3 regions of the Aeromonas sp. EU05-FHT14A05 genome follow, and region 1 is predicted to be linked to each of the others. Evidence: predicted binding sites of a transcription regulator. Region 1 holds the regulator's gene; each other region holds the start of a gene.

What was found. Region 1 encodes MetJ, which represses methionine synthesis genes. Its sites were predicted from a motif close to AGANNTCTAGANNTCT; they were not measured.
Region 2: the regulator MetJ is predicted to act here: its motif matches at 2,675-2,690, upstream of metN (methionine ABC transporter ATP-binding protein MetN).
Region 3: the regulator MetJ is predicted to act here: its motif matches at 2,575-2,590, upstream of metA (homoserine O-acetyltransferase MetA).

Annotation. Positions count from the first base shown of each region.
Region 1 is NZ_JBYTDH010000007.1:175,631-181,028, forward strand. It holds gene AC3WR3_RS12375 (bifunctional aspartate kinase/homoserine dehydrogenase II) at 1-314, opposite strand, end outside; gene metB (cystathionine gamma-synthase) at 314-1,492, opposite strand; gene metJ (met regulon transcriptional regulator MetJ) at 1,716-2,039, shown strand; gene AC3WR3_RS12390 (helix-turn-helix domain-containing protein) at 2,075-2,821, shown strand; gene AC3WR3_RS12395 (tRNA-binding protein) at 2,906-3,244, shown strand; gene AC3WR3_RS12400 (aromatic amino acid transport family protein) at 3,317-4,582, opposite strand; gene cysQ (3'(2'),5'-bisphosphate nucleotidase CysQ) at 4,995-5,398, opposite strand, start outside.
Region 2 is NZ_JBYTDH010000011.1:117,423-122,820, reverse strand. It holds gene metQ (methionine ABC transporter substrate-binding lipoprotein MetQ) at 1-758, opposite strand, end outside; gene AC3WR3_RS15860 (methionine ABC transporter permease) at 785-1,438, opposite strand; gene metN (methionine ABC transporter ATP-binding protein MetN) at 1,497-2,540, opposite strand; gene AC3WR3_RS15850 (hypothetical protein) at 3,024-3,479, shown strand; gene ppgK (polyphosphate--glucose phosphotransferase) at 3,532-4,275, opposite strand; gene queG (tRNA epoxyqueuosine(34) reductase QueG) at 4,359-5,398, opposite strand, start outside.
Region 3 is NZ_JBYTDH010000003.1:139,426-144,823, forward strand. It holds gene AC3WR3_RS05885 (metal-dependent hydrolase) at 1-35, shown strand, start outside; gene AC3WR3_RS05890 (molybdopterin-binding protein) at 43-1,206, opposite strand; gene AC3WR3_RS05895 (HD-GYP domain-containing protein) at 1,234-2,472, opposite strand; gene metA (homoserine O-acetyltransferase MetA) at 2,617-3,570, shown strand; gene AC3WR3_RS05905 (phosphatase domain-containing protein) at 3,707-4,225, opposite strand; gene AC3WR3_RS05910 (Lrp/AsnC family transcriptional regulator) at 4,386-4,856, shown strand; gene AC3WR3_RS05915 (LTA synthase family protein) at 4,913-5,398, opposite strand, start outside.

The DNA.
Region 1 (5,398 bases):
TCCCCCTCCAGCAGGCCGTCGATCAGGCTCTGCTGGTAGGCGTGCAGGGCAGTGATGGCTTCCCCTGCGGCCTCGTCACCCGCCTCGGCCAGTTCCACCAGCTGGATCAGCCGGTTGGTGGTCTTGCCGGCGGCGGAGACCACCACCAGCTCCCTGCCCCCGCCCTGCTGCTCGGCCTGTTGTTCGAGAATGCTGGCGACCCGGCGATAGCAGACAGGATCCGCCAGGCTGCTGCCGCCAAACTTGTGCACATGACGCCGCTTCAAGGCTCTCTCTGCCGCCACCGCACTCTCTCCTTGCTGTTGCTGTTCCATTACTTCACCTGCTCTGCCTGTTGTGCCAACTGCGCCTGTTCAAAGCCTTGAGCCAGATCGGCCACCAGGTCTTCACCGTGTTCTATGCCCACCGAGAGGCGCAGCAACTGGGCGCTGATGCCCGCCGCCTGCTGCGCCGCCGGAGTCATGGCCCTGTGGGTCATGCTGGCCGGATGGGCCACCAGACTCTCCACTCCGCCGAGGGATTCCGCCACCGAGAAGAGGCGCAGCGCCGCGAGGAAGGCGCGCAGCCCCGTCTCGGTGCAATCGAGTTCAAAACTTAGCATGGCGCCGAAGCCGGACTGTTGACGGCGCGCAATCTCGTGGCCCGGGTGGCTCGGCAGGCTGGGATGATAGATTTTTTTGACCAGCGGCTGCTGCTGCAGGAAGGCGAGAATGCGATCCGTGTTCTCCTGATGGGCACGCAGGCGCGGCGCCAGGGTGCGCAGGCCGCGCAGGGTGAGGTAGGAGTCGAAGGCGCCGGAGGTGAGCCCCAGACAGTTGGCCCACCACACCAGGGACTCGGCCAGCTGGGCCTCCTTGGCGATCGCGACCCCGCCCACCACGTCGGAGTGGCCGTTGATGTACTTGGTGGTCGAATGCACCACCACGTCGGCACCCAGCGAGAGCGGCTGTTGCAGCAGCGGGGAGAGGAAGGTGTTGTCCACCACCACTTTGGCACCCACCTCATGGGAGGCGGCGGCGATGGCGGCCACGTCCACCACCCGCAGCAGCGGGTTGGAGGGGGTCTCTACCCACACCAGGGCCGGTTGCTGCGCCAGGGCCTCGGCGAGCGCCGCCTCGTCCCCCTGATCGACGAACTGCACCCGGTAGTGGCCCTTGGCCGCCAGGTACTCGAACAGGCGCCAGGTGCCGCCGTAGCAGTCGTGGGGGGCGATCAGCAGATCCCCCGCCTTGAGCAGGGCCGTGGTCACCAGGTGGACGGCCCCCATGCCGGTGCCGGTCACCACGGCGCCGGCGCCCCCTTCCAGGGCCGCCAGGGCGTCCGCTAGGTTGGTTCGGGTCGGGTTGCCCGAGCGGGCATAATCGTATTGACGAGGCTCGCCAAAGTCGGCAAAGGTGTAGTTGCTGGAGAGGTAGATGGGGGGCACCACGGCACCGTGTTGTGTGTCTGTCTCAATCCCGGTGCGTACCGCCAGGGTGGCCTTGTGGGTCATGTCACTCTCCTTGATGTGTTGCCGGAGCCGGTCCGCCTCGTGGGTCGTCCTGCCCCGCTCTCATTTGCGCTGGCCGGAGTGCCGGCCCATGGTGCATCACACTACGCCACCTTAAAAAAGCCGTCAACACTTCTAGACGTCTAAATGGCTTTGCTGTTGGATTGCCATTGAATTCCTTAAGGGTTAAAATCCGCGCTCACGGCCAAACGAGAACAGGTGGAACATGGGTACAGAGTGGAACGGCGACTACGTCAGCCCCTATGCGGAGCACGGCAAGAAGAGCGAACAGGTCAAGAAGATTACCGTCTCGATCCCGCTCAAGGTGCTGAAGGTGTTGACCGATGAGCGCACCCGTCGCCAGGTGAACAACCTGCGTCATGCGACCAACAGCGAGCTGCTCTGTGAGGCCTTCCTGCACGCATTCACCGGTCAGCCGCTGCCCTGTGACGACGATCTGCGCAAGGATCATCCGGACAGCGTCCCCGCCGAGGCCCGCGCCATCATGGAGGCGCTCGGCAAAGAGATCGAAGATTTCGACGCCGAGTAATCCGGTGGCCCATGGCACATAATCCCCCCTCTTCGATGACGCGGCCCGGTGCCGCGTCATCCCTATCCGCCCCCTGCCCGTTCAGCCTGCGCCGCTACCAGAGCGACATCAGCAGCCACAGCCACGACTTCGCCCAGCTGGTGATCCCCCTGGACGGCCCCCTCGAGATCGAGGTGCAGGGCCAGGGTCGTCGCCTCGCCCCTGGCTTTGCCTGCGTCATCGCCCCCGGTCTTCGCCACGACTACGCCGCCGACCCGGCGCTCTCCTTCCTGGTGCAGGAGAGCCACTGGCTGCCCGAGACCCTTGGCGAACGCCCCTTCATCCCCCTGGACGAGCCCCAGCGCCACTACCTCGCCTTCCTCCATCAGATGGTGCGCCAGGGTCGCCATGTGGCCGGCATGGAGCAAGTCTGGCTGGGCCTCCTGGCCCAGGGTCAGGGCATGGGCCCCACCCTGGCCCCCCGCATGACAAGAGTGCAGCGCCACATCGAGGCCCACCTCGCCGAGCCCCTCACCAATGAGCGCCTCGCCGCTGTTGCCTGCCTCGGCCAGAGCCAGTTCAAGCACGCCTTTCGCCAGCAGTTCGGCATGAGCGCCTCCCACTACATCCGCGGGCGGCGCATGGCGCTGGCACGCACCCTGCTGGCTCACAGTGCCCTGCCCATAGGCGAGGTGGCCAGCCGCTGCGGCTATCAGGATCAGGGAGCCTTCGCCGAGCGCTTCCTGGCCGAGACGGGCCTCACCCCCTCCCGCTGGCGCCAGCAAAACGGCCCGCAGCCATAACAGTCCGGCTCCTTGCCGAAGACAGGGGCTGCCGTTTCGAGGCATGCTGGGGTCAATGCAAGGTGTGTGAAAGGAGGAGCCAAGATGCAGACCATAAGCTGGCAGCAGTTCGAGATGGTGGAGCTGAGAGTGGGCACCCTGGTGCGGGTCGAGCCCTTCCCCGAGGCACGCAAGCCCGCCTACAAGGTGTGGGCGGATTTCGGCCCCGAGCTCGGGGTGCGCAAGAGCAGCGCCCAGATAACGGATCTCTATCAGCCGGAGGATCTGGTGGGGCGCCAGATCGTCGCCGTGGTGAACTTCCCGGCCAAGCAGATAGGTCCCATCCAGTCGGAGTTTCTGCTGACCGGCTTCTACCGGGCCGATGGCGCCGTGGTGATGGCCATCCCGGAGCAGGCGGTGGAGAACGGCGCCAAGCTGGGTTGAGGCCCTGTGCCCCATGAATGAGAAGAGGCGACCCCGGGGTCGCCTCTTCTCATTCTGGCCGCTGCGCCGCTGTTACTTCAGCAGGCTGAAGAGCAGGGCCGAGACCGAGAGCGAACCGGTCAGCAGGATGAAGCCGTTCACCCAGCCCTGACGGAAGCGGGCCAGCGCCTCCACCCTGTAGATGGCCACCACCGGCATGATGAAGAGGATCATGGCGATGACGGGGCCGGAGAGGGTCTCCATCAGGCCGAGGATGCCGGGGTTGATGACAGCCGCCCCCCAGATGGCGAAGAACATCAGGGCGATGCCGAGCCGGTCCGCCTTGGCCAGCGACAGGCCGGTGGGCTTGGCGATCAGGCTTTTCAGGCTCTCCCGGGCGCCGAGGAAGTGGCCGAGGAAGGAGGAGCTGATGGCGATGAAGGCGATGAGCGGCCCCAGGGTCACTATCACAGGGTTGTCTGTGATGTTGGCAAGATAGGAGAGCACGGAGACGTTCTGGGCCTTGGCCTCGGCCAGCTGGGCCGGAGAGAGGCTCAGCACGCAGGAGAAGACGAAGAAGAGCACAAAGCCCACCAGCATCACTGTGGTGTTGCGCAGGATCAGGCCGCTCTTGGCTTCGGCCTGCTCGCCATATTCCCGGCGCTGCACGTTGGCAAAGCCGGAGATGGCGGCGGCGTGGCTGAAGGCGAACACTGTGACCGGCAGCGCCAGCCAGACGGTGTTGAGGAAGCTGGCCCCCTCGAACGCGGTCGCCTCCGGCCAGTGCCACTGGGGAATAAGGTAGCAGGAGAGCGCCGCCAGAATGGCCGCCAGCGGATAGACCATGAAGGCAAAGGCCCGCAGCATCGCCTTCTCCCCCGCCATCATCACGGCGATCATGGCGAACACCAGCAGGCCGGAGAGCATCACCCGGTTCGGGGCATCCATGCCGAGCTGGTTGATCATGAAGCTCTCCACCGTGTTGGTCAGCCCGACGCCGTAGATGAGCAGGATAGGGAAGATGGAGAGGAAGTAGAGCGCCGAGATGAGGCGACCGGCCATCTTGCCGAAGTGCTCCTCCGCCACCTCGGTGAAGTCGGCGTGGGGGCGCGAGGAAGAGAGCACGAAGCGCGCCAGCCCGCGGTGGGCCAGGAAGGTCATGGGGCCCGCCAGCACGGCGACGATGACGAGGGGCCAGATGCCCCCCAGACCCAGGTTGATGGGCAGGAACAGTATGCCGGCGCCGACCGCGGTGCCAAACAGGCTGATGACCCAGTGGGTATCGTGACGACGCCAGCCAGTGCGGCTGATGGATGGGGAACCGGATAGCTCCCGGGTGACCTCTGCAGATGAACTCATTGATAAACCACTTATATATAGTATTAAAATCTAAAAATATTGTGCTCCTTTAGCATTTAATTCTCAAAAAACGGCATTGGCAGATCTCACTGGCAAAGTCAGGTTCAGCCAGTGAGATTGGGTGGCATTTCCAGTCCGCCCTGTTCGGTTAAACCTTTAAATAGCGAATAGCACGAAATATAAAACCAAAATATCACCACTGGTCGATTTTTTATTTCGACCAATGCGCGGTTTTCAGAATTACCTGAAAATAGATGCCGGCACTTTGGGTTTGATTGTGATGATCCACTACAGCAATCCATTTAAGTAGCGAATACACCTGAATATACCGCGCCAAGCCAGCGGATCACACCAGGCAATCAGGCGGCCACGGGGCCGCCTGATTGGATGAACTGGCTACATTTCAACCGGCTCAGTGAGTCAGGATCTTGCCCCAGGCGAGATCCGGGTCCCCCATCACGATGAAGTCAGGGTTCTCCAGCGACTCCGTTTCGTTGTAGCTGAGCGGCTGCAACGCCAGGCTGAGGATGCGCCCCCCCGCCGCCTCGACGATGCACTGGGCGGCGGCGGTGTCCCACTCGCCGGTGGGGCCGAGCCGCACGTAGCAGTCTGCCGCCCCTTCCGCCACCAGGCAGGACTTGAGGGAGCTGGAGCCAAGCGGGATCAGCTCGTAGTTGATGGCCGGGTTGAGGCGGCGGGTCAGGTTCTCCAGCTTCTGGCGGCGGCTGATGGCCACCACCAGGGAGTCGGGCTGGTCGTGCTCGTGGTGCATGGCGCTGATGGGGTACACCTCGCCATTCACCTCCTTGAAGGCGC
Region 2 (5,398 bases), on a different contig from region 1:
TTCTTGTAGACCTCGTCGGTCTGGAAGGCCTGGACGAACTCCTTGACCTTCTCGTCGTCCTTGTTGTTTTCGCGGGCAACGATCAGGTTGACGTAGGGGGACTCCTTGTCTTCGACGAAGAGGCCGTTCTCGGTCGGGGTCAGGCCAATCTGACCGGCGAAGGTGTTGTTGATGATGGAGAGATCAACATCTTCCAGGGAGCGGGGCAGTTGAGCGGCTTCCAGCTCGACGATCTTGAAGTTGCGCGGGTTGCTGGCGATGTCCAGCACGGTCGCTTCCAGACCGGCGCCTTCCTTCAGCTTCAGCAGGCCCTGCTTCTCCAGCAGGATCAGGGAGCGACCCAAGTTGGTCGGATCGTTCGGCACCGCGATCTGGGCACCGTCTTTCAGCTCGGACAGGGCCTTGATCTTCTTGGAGTAACCGGCGATCGGGTAGACGAAGGTGTTGCCAACCGGCACCAGCTTGAAGCCGCGATCACGGATCTGGGCATCCAGGTAGGGCTTGTGCTGGAAGGCGTTGACGTCGACGCTGCCGTCGTTCAGGGCCACGTTCGGGGTGACGTAGTCGGAGAAGGTGACGATCTCGACGGTCAGGCCGTATTTCTCCTTGGCCACCTTGGCCGCGGTCTCGACCAGTTCGGTCTCGGGGCCAGCGATGGCGCCGACTTTCAGGGTCTTGCTCTCTTCCTTCTGACCGCAGCCGACCAGTACCAGAGTTGCCAGCAGCGCAGCCGCAGCGGATTTAATGCCCAATTTCATAAAAACCTCCTGTCAGAAATCGACGATTAACGATGATCACATTGTTTGACCAGGCGCTCACCCGCGCTCTGGATGAGTTGAACCAGTACCACCAGAATGACCACGGTGACCAGCATGACGGTAGGGTCGAAGCGCTGGTAGCCGTAGCGAATACCCACATCGCCCAGGCCGCCCCCCCCGATGGCACCGGCCATGGCGGAGTAGTTAACCAGCGTGACGAGGGTGATGATGATGCTGTTGAGGATCCCGGGCAGGGCCTCGGGTAGCAGCACCTTGGCAATGATTTGCAAGGGTTTGGCACCCATGGCCTTGGCGGCTTCGAGCAGGCCGTCCGGCACTTCCATCAGGGCCCCTTCCACCAGACGGGCGATGAAGGGGATGCAGCCCACGGTCAGCGGCACTATGGCGGCTATGGTGCCTATGCTGGTGCCGACGATCAGTCGGGTCAGCGGAATGATGGCCACCAGCAGTATGATGAAGGGCACGGAGCGGCCGACGTTGACGACGATGCCGAGGATCTTGTTCAGCAGCGGGTTGGCCAGGATCTGGCCCGCCTTGGTCACGTGCAGTGCCACGCCGAGCGGCAGGCCGAGCAGGCAGCCGAACAGGGCGGAGGCAAACACCATGATCAGGGTGTCGCCGAGGGCTGTGATGAGCAGATTAATCATGGCTTCGGACATGAGTCATTACCTCCAGCTGGATAAGATGGCTGAGTCGCCGAGGATTGGGCGCAGCAGATTAGTCATTGCTTCGGACATAGCCCATTACCTCCAGCTGAATGTGGTTGTCGATGAAGAACTGCTGGGTGGCCTCGCACTGGGCCTCGTCCCCGAACAGCTCCGCCAGCAGGAAGCCGAACTTGACGCCACCGGCGTATTCGATGTCTGCGCTCAGTATGCTGATGTCGATGTTGAAACGGCGGCTCACCTCGGAGATAAGCGGCGAATCGACGGTGGCACCGGTGAAGCCGAGCTTCACCAGGGGATAGCTGTTGGCCACCCGCTCGCTGCTCATCCTGTCCTGGTACTCCTGGGGTACCTCCAGGTGGATGGTGGAGTGGATGAAGTCACGGGCCAGCTGGGTCTTGGCGTTGCTGAAGAACCAGGCCACTTCTCCCTGCTCGATCAGGCGACCGTCGCTGATGATGGCCACTTCGTCACAGATCCCCTTCACCACGTCCATCTCGTGGGTGATGAGCAGTATGGTGAGCCCCAGCTTGACGTTGATCTCCTTGAGCAGGCTCAGGATGGATCGGGTGGTCTGGGGGTCGAGGGCCGAGGTGGCCTCGTCACACAGCAGCACCTTGGGGGCCGGTGCCAGGGCGCGGGCGATGGCGACGCGCTGTTTCTGACCACCGGAGAGCTCGGACGGATAGGCGTGGGCACGGGCTTCCAGCCCGACCAGGGCCAGCAGCTCGTCGACCCGGGCCTGGATCTGCGCCTTGCTCCAGCCCGCCAGCTCCAGCGGGAAGGCGATGTTGGCGAACACGGTGCGGGAGGCCAGCAGGTTGAAGTGCTGGAAGATCATGCCGATCTGGCGGCGAGCCTGGGTCAGATCCCGCTCGCTCAGAGCCACCAGATCCTGACCATCGACGATGACCTGGCCTTCGGTGGGGCGCTCCAGCAGGTTGACGCAACGAATAAGGGTGCTCTTGCCGGCACCTGAGGCGCCGATCACGCCGAAGATCTTGCCTTGTGGCACATGCAGGCTCACGTCACGCAGGGCGTGCACGGCGTCACTGCCTTTACCGTAGACTTTGTTGAGACCGATCAACTTAATCATGGATTCTTCCGTGCTAACAGCCTTAAAGCACAGGGCGCTACAGGCGGGTGAATTGGGCAGAGGTTTCACTGGGTTGCTCTGCCATCATGGAGGATGATGCTAAGATGTCCGGATGGCTGTGTCAACGCATGTTTCTACGTCTAGACGTCTAAAAAATGGATAAGGATTCCCGCTCGCTGACTAAGGAAAGAGGGGGAAACCGACAGCCTCAATATTAGATTCTGACTTGAGATTGCCCTTCCGAATATAACCTGGATAATTCTCCTTAACTCGATGATTCCCCCGTTTTTTTCACGACCTCTCCCTGGGCGCTGGCGGCCAGTTGCCGGCATGACAGGGAGAAATCTCTTTGCCCCTTTCTCCTCGTTTTCTTCTTTTTCTTTCCCATCCCTTTGATGTAGAACAAAAAATGACCGCTTTTATCCGGGAAGGGCACGGCGTTTTTTTATACTGGCAGGAGGTGGACGGCAGGAGGAGGCAGAGATGCGATTTCAACAGATCAAGGACCTGATGCTTTACCTCGAACAACTGCATCAGCAGCAGGGGCGCAGTTACGGGCGCCTGATCCCCCAGGTGGATGGGGAGCGCAGCCGGATGTTGCTGGCCTATCTGCAAGGGCGGGAGGACGCGGCGGCGGCCCACCTGCACGACTATCGGGAGCAGATGGGGCGCGGGGTCAAGGAGACCTGGCTTGATCAGGGATTCGGTGTGGATCTGCTGGCCGATTGCCAGCGTCTGGCGCTGCCCGCCGGTGCCCAGCCCGAGGAGATAGTGGCCCTGGTGTCGCGGCAGGAGGAGAAACTCGTTGGCGAGCTGGGGCGCCTGGCCCGGGAGTGCCCCACGCCGGACACGGCCGCACTGCTGAGCTCCCTGGCGTCCATGGCGCAATCCCGGCTGACCCGGCTGGTGCACGGAGCCCATCGGCTCGACGATCTCTAGCGCGCCATGGCAGAGGCCCGGCTCGGGCCTCTTGCGGCGTTGTCGGGGAGGGTCAGCCCTCTTGCCGGGCCGCACCGTAGAGGGCGGCCCCTATGATGCCGGCCTGGTTGAGGTTGGCCGCCGCCACCAGGGGGGCCCGGGTCTCGATCCGGTCGATGAACTTGTCGAGCTTGGCGGCGCTGCCGCCTCCCAGGATGAAGAGATCGGGGGAGAAGAGGAACTCGAGGCGGGCCAGATACTTGTTGAAGCGTTTGCCCCAGCGGTTCCAGGAGAGATCCTCGCGCTTGCGCACCGCATCCGAGCAGTAGTGCTCCGCCACCATGCCTTCCAGGATGAGGTGGCCCAGCTCGGTGTTCGGCAGCAGCTGGCCGTTGACGAACACGGCGGTGCCGATGCCGGTGCCCACAGTGATGAGGATGATGACCCCCTTGCGATCCCGGCCCGTGCCGAAGCGCATCTCGGCCAGCCCGGCCGCGTCGGCGTCGTTGAGCACGTGGCAGGGCAGGCCGGTCACGTCGGCGAACAGGTGGGCGGCGTCGGTCTCGATCCAGCTCTTGTCGATGTTGGAGGCATTCTTGGCGATGCCGTTGTGGATGGTGGCGGGGAAGCCGCACCCCACGGGGCCCTTCCACTGGAAATGCTCGACCAGCGCCTTGAGGGTATGCGCCACGGCGGCCGGGGTGGCCGGTTGCGGCGTGGCGATGCGGTGGCGCTCGCCAATCAGTTCGCCAGTCTCGGTGTCCACCAGGCAGCCCTTGATCCCGGAGCCGCCAATATCTACTCCCAACATCTGCATCCGAATCTTCCTTTTATTGTGCCTATGGTCAATGGTCGGCAGAGCATGAAAAAAGTGCTGTCATCCGGCAAGGGCCAGATCGCTTATGCGTGATCCGGCAGGCCTTTTTCGATGCAGCGGATCAGCAAACGGGTCTTCTTGTTCTCCTTCTCCTGGCGCGCGGCCAGGGTCGCCAGCGCCCACTCGATGTGTTCGGCCACCATGGGCTCGGCGCCGGGAAGCGCCTGCTGCAGGGCCGCCATGGCATCGCTGCTGGCCGGGCCGTTGCCCAGCGCCACCGCTAGGTTGCGGCGCCAGCGCTGATAGCCGATGCGGCGAATGGGGCTGCCTTCGGTGTGCTTCAAAAATGCCGCCTCCGACCACTGCCACAGGTCGAGTAGGGGGGGGCGGTGCAGGTTGGGGCGCGGGCTGAAGTCGGGCTCTGGGCTCGCATCCGCATAGCGGTTCCAGGGGCAGATGAGCTGGCAGTCGTCACAGCCGTAGATGCGGTTGCCCATCAGCGGCCTGAACTCTTCCGGGATGGGGCCGTCATTCTCTATGGTGAGGTAGGAGATGCAGCGCCGCCCGTCCACCACGTAAGGGGCTATGATGGCGCCGGTCGGACAGATGTTGATGCAGGCCACGCACTTGCCGCACTGCTCTTTTTCCACCGGGGCATCGACGGGCAGCGGCAGGCTGACCAGCAGCTCCCCGAGAAAGAAGAAGGAGCCGGCCGACTCGTTGAGCAGCAGCGAGTGCTTGCCCACCCAGCCCAGCCCCGCCTTGGCCGCCAGGGGGCGCTCCAGTATGGGGGCCGAGTCGACGAAGGGGCGCCACTCCCCCGGGGTTTCCTGCGTGGATGGCAACAGCGCCTGGCAGCGCTGCTCGATGCGCTCCCCCAGCTGCTTGAGCCGGTTGCGCAGCACCTTGTGGTAGTCGCGCCCCAGGGCATAGCGGCTGATGTAGCCCAGGGTCGGATCGCGCAGAGTGGCGGCAAAGCCCGCCTCGAAGGGGAGATAGTTCATCCGCACCGACAGCACCCGCAGGGTGCCCGGCAGCAGCTCGTGGGGCCGGGCCCGCATCATGCCGTGGCGCGCCATGTAATCCATGGTGCCGTGATGGCCCGCATCCAGCCAGGCCTGCA
Region 3 (5,398 bases), on a different contig from region 1:
GGGTGCATGGGAACATGGGCTTAGGCGCCTTCTAGCCCGGCATCAGTCGATGCGGCTGGCGGTTCTGGTCAGGGTGAGGTAGTCGGCGAGCACCGGCAGCCCCTGCAGGTGACGGCGCAGCATGTCGAGGGCGGCGAAGGCGAGGATCCGGCGGCCGCTCTCGGGATCCGGGTGACTTAGCTTCACCCGCTGGCCGATTCGCTGGCCGTCTGCGCACAGCAGCAGCGGCACGCCGTCTGGGCCCGCACTGCCTATGGTCAGGCTGGGCTCCCGTCCGCTGCATGTCAGATGGTCGAGCTCGCAGGGGAGGCTGTGGCTGAAGCTGGCCTCCAGCCCCGGATGGGGGTGGCACATGGCCAGCAGGGCGCCCCGGCTCTCCCCTTCCTGCAGGCACAGCGGCCGCTCCCCCAGCAGGGCCAGGATCTGCTGCGCCGGCGCCTCGTTGCCCCGCCCCACCAGCCAGGGGGCTATCTCCCCGAGCAGGCGCGCCTCGGCAGCATCCATGTCGGCGGCGCTGGCGCCGTGGCCGATGAGTTTCAGCTCGATGAGGGGCATGGAGGAGCGGTAGCCGAGCTCGATGCCCGCAGGCCAGGGCGCCCCATCCAGCTTGTCCGAGAGGGCGGATTCCGAGATGCCGAAGGTATAGAAGCGGCGCAGCTCGGTGTCCGTCTCTTCCCCCGCCAGCGCCTTGAGGCGCGGCAAGATCTGCTCGCGCACCATCTGCTTGAACTCGAACGGCACGCCCGGGGTGAAGAAGAGCCGGCTCTGGCCGTGGCTGGCCGGGTGGCTGACCACGAAGCCGCAGGCGGTGCCGACCGGGTTGTCGAGGATGTCGCAGTCCCGGGGCAGCCAGGCCTGCTTGCTGTTGCTCTGGGCCATGATGCGGCCCCGGCTGGCGTAGCGCTCGGCCATGGTGGCGAGCCAGTCGGGGAACAGGGCGAGCGGCTGCTCAAAGGCTTCGGCCGCCGCCTGGGCGGTGAGATCATCCGCGGTGGGGCCGAGCCCCCCGCACACCAGCACCACTTCTGCCCGGTCGGCGCTCTCCTGCAAGGCGGCCTTCAGATCCGCGAGGTTGTCCCCCACAGTCAGGCGACGGCGCACCTGCCAGCCTTGCTCCAGCAGCAGGGCGCTGAGCCAGGCGGCGTTGGTGTCCACCACCAGGCCGGTCACTATCTCGTCCCCCGTGCTGATGATCTCGATACGCATGCAGACTCCTTGGATGGTGGACCCCGATCAGGGCTTGTTGTGCTCGAAGTAGTAGCTGATCCGGGTGCGGGGGTTGAGGTACTCGAACACCGCCGGCGGCAGTCGCTTGGGGTGGATCACCTTGGCAATGGAGAGCTCGGCCTGCTCGAGATCTATGATGGCCGCCTCCTGGCGCGGGATGCGGGGATCGTACACCAGCACCGCGGGGTAGAGCAGGCGGGAGGCGTTGACCGACATCACCAGCCCGACCTGGCCGTTGGAGAGCTGCACCACGCTGCCGGGCGGGTAGATGCCCATCAGGCGGATCAGCATGCCGAGGTGGTCGGTGTTGAATTGGGCCTTGCGCTGCTTGTAGAGGTTGCCGAGGGCCGAGTAGGGCACCTTGGCCTGCAGGTGGCAGAGGTTGTCGTACTCGTTGATGAGGGAGACGATCTGGGTCAGGGGGTCGAGCTGATCCCCCCTGAGCCCCTGTGGTCCGCTGCCGTCCAGGTATTCGTGGTGGTACTGCACTATGCGTTTCGCCGGCTCGGGGAAGTCACTGGCCAGGCTCAGCAGCTCCAGGCCGTAGCGCGGGTGCTGGGCCATCAGATTCTGCTCCGGCTTGGTCAGTGGGCTTGTCTTGCGCAGGATCTGGCTCGGGATCTTCAGCTTGCCGATGTCGTGGAACAGGGCCCCCATGCCGACCTGGCGAATAGCCTCCGCCGGCAGCTTGCACTCCCTGGCCAGCAGCATGCTGAGCACGCTGACGTTGAGGGAGTGAAACTGGAGGCTGTTGCCATCCGCGCTGTCGGAGACCAGGTGCAGCACCATCTCGTCCACCGACAGCAGCTGCTCCGTCATGGCGTTGATCAGCTCCTGGGCCTCATTGATGGCGTTGAGGGGGCGGGACTGGATCTTGCCCATCAGGTTGCGCACCTGGGCCAGGGACTGCTGGAAATGCTTCTCGCACTGCTGCAGATCCCGGCGATAGCGCTGCAACTGCTCGATGCGCCTGGTCTTCTCCTGCTGCATCTCCTGCTGGCGCCCGACCAGATCGTCAGCGCCATCCGGTGCGGGCTGCACCTGATCGAGGGGCTTGGGGGGGGCGTCGCTCTTGTCGGGGATGATGGTCACCAGCTTGAGACCGAGCCGGCGGATCAGCTCTATCTCCTCTTCACTCTTGAGTTTGAAGCTGGAAAACAGGAAGGGGTGCTCACGCCATCCCAGTGGCAGGGAGACGTAATTGCCGACTTGCAGCCGATCGACCGAGATCTTGATTCCTGTCATGGGGTTGGGCACGAGAGACACACAGAGCCGTATGCTAGTCAAAGGCAGGGGTGAATACAAAAGGTATCTGATGACAGGATGAGTGCTTTATTATAGGCTTCTAGATGTCCAGACATATTTACCGATGCAGTACAGGGAGTCAGCATGCCGATCAAGATCCCGGACCAGTTGCCCGCCGCCGAAGTGCTGGGGCAGGAGAACATCTTCGTGATGACGGAATCCCGGGCCGTCACCCAGAACATCCGTCCGCTGCGGGTGCTCATCCTCAACCTGATGCCCAAGAAGATAGAGACCGAGATCCAGCTGATGCGGATGCTCTCCAACTCGCCCTTGCAGGTGGACGTGGATCTGCTGCGCATCGACGATCGGGAGTCGAAGAACACGCCCCAGGCGCACCTGGAGAACTTCTATCACGACTTCGAGCAGGTCCGTGGCAACAACTACGACGGCATGATCATCACGGGGGCGCCGCTCGGGCTGGTGGAGTTCGAGGAGGTGGTCTACTGGCCGCGTATCGTCGAGATCATCGAGTGGTCCCATCAGCATGTGACCTCCACCCTGTTCCTCTGCTGGGCGGTGCAGGCGGCGCTCAAGGCGCTCTACGGCATGGAGAAGCAGACCCACGGCGAGAAGCTGTCAGGGGTCTATCGCCACCACCGCCTCGATGAGCACGAGCCGCTGCTGCGCGGCTTCGATGACGAGTTCGTCGCGCCTCACTCCCGCTATGCGGCCTTCGACGGGGATCTTATCCGAGCCCAGACCGATCTGCAGATCTTCGCCGAGTCCGAGGAGGCGGGTGTCTATCTGGCGGCGACCAAGGATTGCCGCCAGGTGTTCGTCACCGGCCATCCCGAATACGATGCCCTGACCCTGGATGGGGAGTACCGGCGGGATCTGGCGGCCGGCCTCACCCCCGTCATCCCGGTCAACTACTACCCGGGCGACAATCCCGATCAGACCCCGCGCGCCACCTGGCGCAGCCACGGCCACCTGCTGTTTTCCAACTGGCTCAACTACTACGTCTATCAGCTCACCAGCTATCGGCTGGAGGACATCGGCAAGGTGTTCACTTACGAGCAGCCCAAGGGCCAGGTGTAGGGCCGGTTCACCCGCTATTGGCCGGAGGAGACCGGCAAGGTGCTCAGCTATAAATCGCCCAAGAGGCAGGTGTCATAGGGCTGGAGGAGATCGACATGGTTTTTACCTGCGAGCACTCCAAGAGCCAGGGCACCCTTCAGTCGGCCCCGGCCAGCCGTCTCCCCCGGGTGTCGAGCCAGTGACGGTGGCAGGCCAGGGTGAAGGCGCCGGGCCGCCTGGCCCGGATGGCGGCCATGGCCTCCGGCTGGGGCTGGCCAAGGGCCATCAGCAGCAGGGCCGCCACCAGCCCGGTGCGGCCGCTCCCTCCGTGACAGTGAATGGCCAGGTATCTGCCCTCGCGCAGCAGGGCGATCAGTTGCGGCAGCATGGGGGGCCAGGCTCGCTCGAAGGCCTCATCGGGGGCCTCATCGTCCGCTATGGGCAGGTGGAACCAGGCCATGCCCCTGGCCTCGACCAGTGAGCCGAGGGAGCCTGCGCCGTGTGCGGCCAGCTCATCCTTCGTCATCAGCGTGAGCACTCCACCGGCACCGGCCAGCTGCAACTGGGCCAGGGCGAGCGGCATGGCAACCTGCTGGTTGCCGGGGCAGGGGGTGAGCAACAGCTGGCCGTCGAGGCGCGGAACCTCCAGGCTCCAGAAGGGGTGGGCACTGAGCATGAGGATCCTTGTCGGTGCTAGTAGGGTGTCAAACGAGCTTATTGGCCCCCTGTTTGAGTGCGGCACAGCATAGAGGGCGCGGGTGTGATGTCAATCTGCGTTGTGTTCGGCCCGGTTTACGGGCAGAGTCTAAAAAAATAGAGCGATGGAAGGAGTAGAGATGAGAAACCTGGATCAACTGGACTTGGACATCCTGGCCCATCTGTTTCGCGATGCGGGCATGACCAACAAGGATTTGGCGGCCCTGGTCGGGGTGGCTCCCTCCACCTGCCTGGAGCGGGTGCGCAAGCTGCAACAGGACGGGGTGCTGAAGGGCGCTCATTGCGAGGTGGATTATCAGGCCCTGGGCGGCCATATCCAGGCCATGGTCTCCCTGCAGCTGGCGCGCCACAGCCGGCAGATCATAGATGCGTTTCGCGATGCCATCCTGGCGTTGCCCGAGGTGATCAGCCTGTTTCACATGGGTGGCAAGGATGATTTCCTGGTGCACCTCTGCGTCGCCGACACCGAGCACCTGCGCAACTTCGTGTTCGATCACTTCACCTCCCGGGAAGAGGTGGTACACCTCGAGACCTCCCTGGTGTTCGAGCACAGGTTCAGCCGATCCCTGCCCTGTTTCACCCATCCCTGAGCGCCAGGGGGCAGAAAAAAACCGCCAGCTGGCGGTTTTTTCGTTTCTTCATCCCGTCAGTTGAGGGCGAGCCTGTCGTCCGGCGCCGTCTGGTAGAGCCCCTGCTGGTAGGCCAGGTTGCCCCAGAGCACCAGGCCCAGCGCGGCATCCTTCATGGCATCCGGCTGCGGGGCCGGGGTGAGGGTCTCGCTGGCATCGTCATAGATGAAGCCTTCCGCCGCCCGCTCCGGCTGCAGTATCACCACATCCTTGCCCCGCATCAGAGCGAAGTTCTTGTCGTACTGCATGATGGCGCGCCCCGGCCAGTCTGCCGGCATGCGGGTCAGATCCTTGCCCAGCATGGGGTAGTCGGCACTTATGCCCATCAGGGAGAGCAGGGTGGGCGCCATGTCTATCTGGCTGACGATGCGCGGATCCTGTTTCGGCGCTATGCCCTCTCCCACTATGACCCCAGGGATATGGAAGCGGGGGATGGGTACCAGGCTGGCGCCGCCGACCCGGCTGTCGTGATCGGCGATGACCAGGAACAGGGTGTCCTTCCA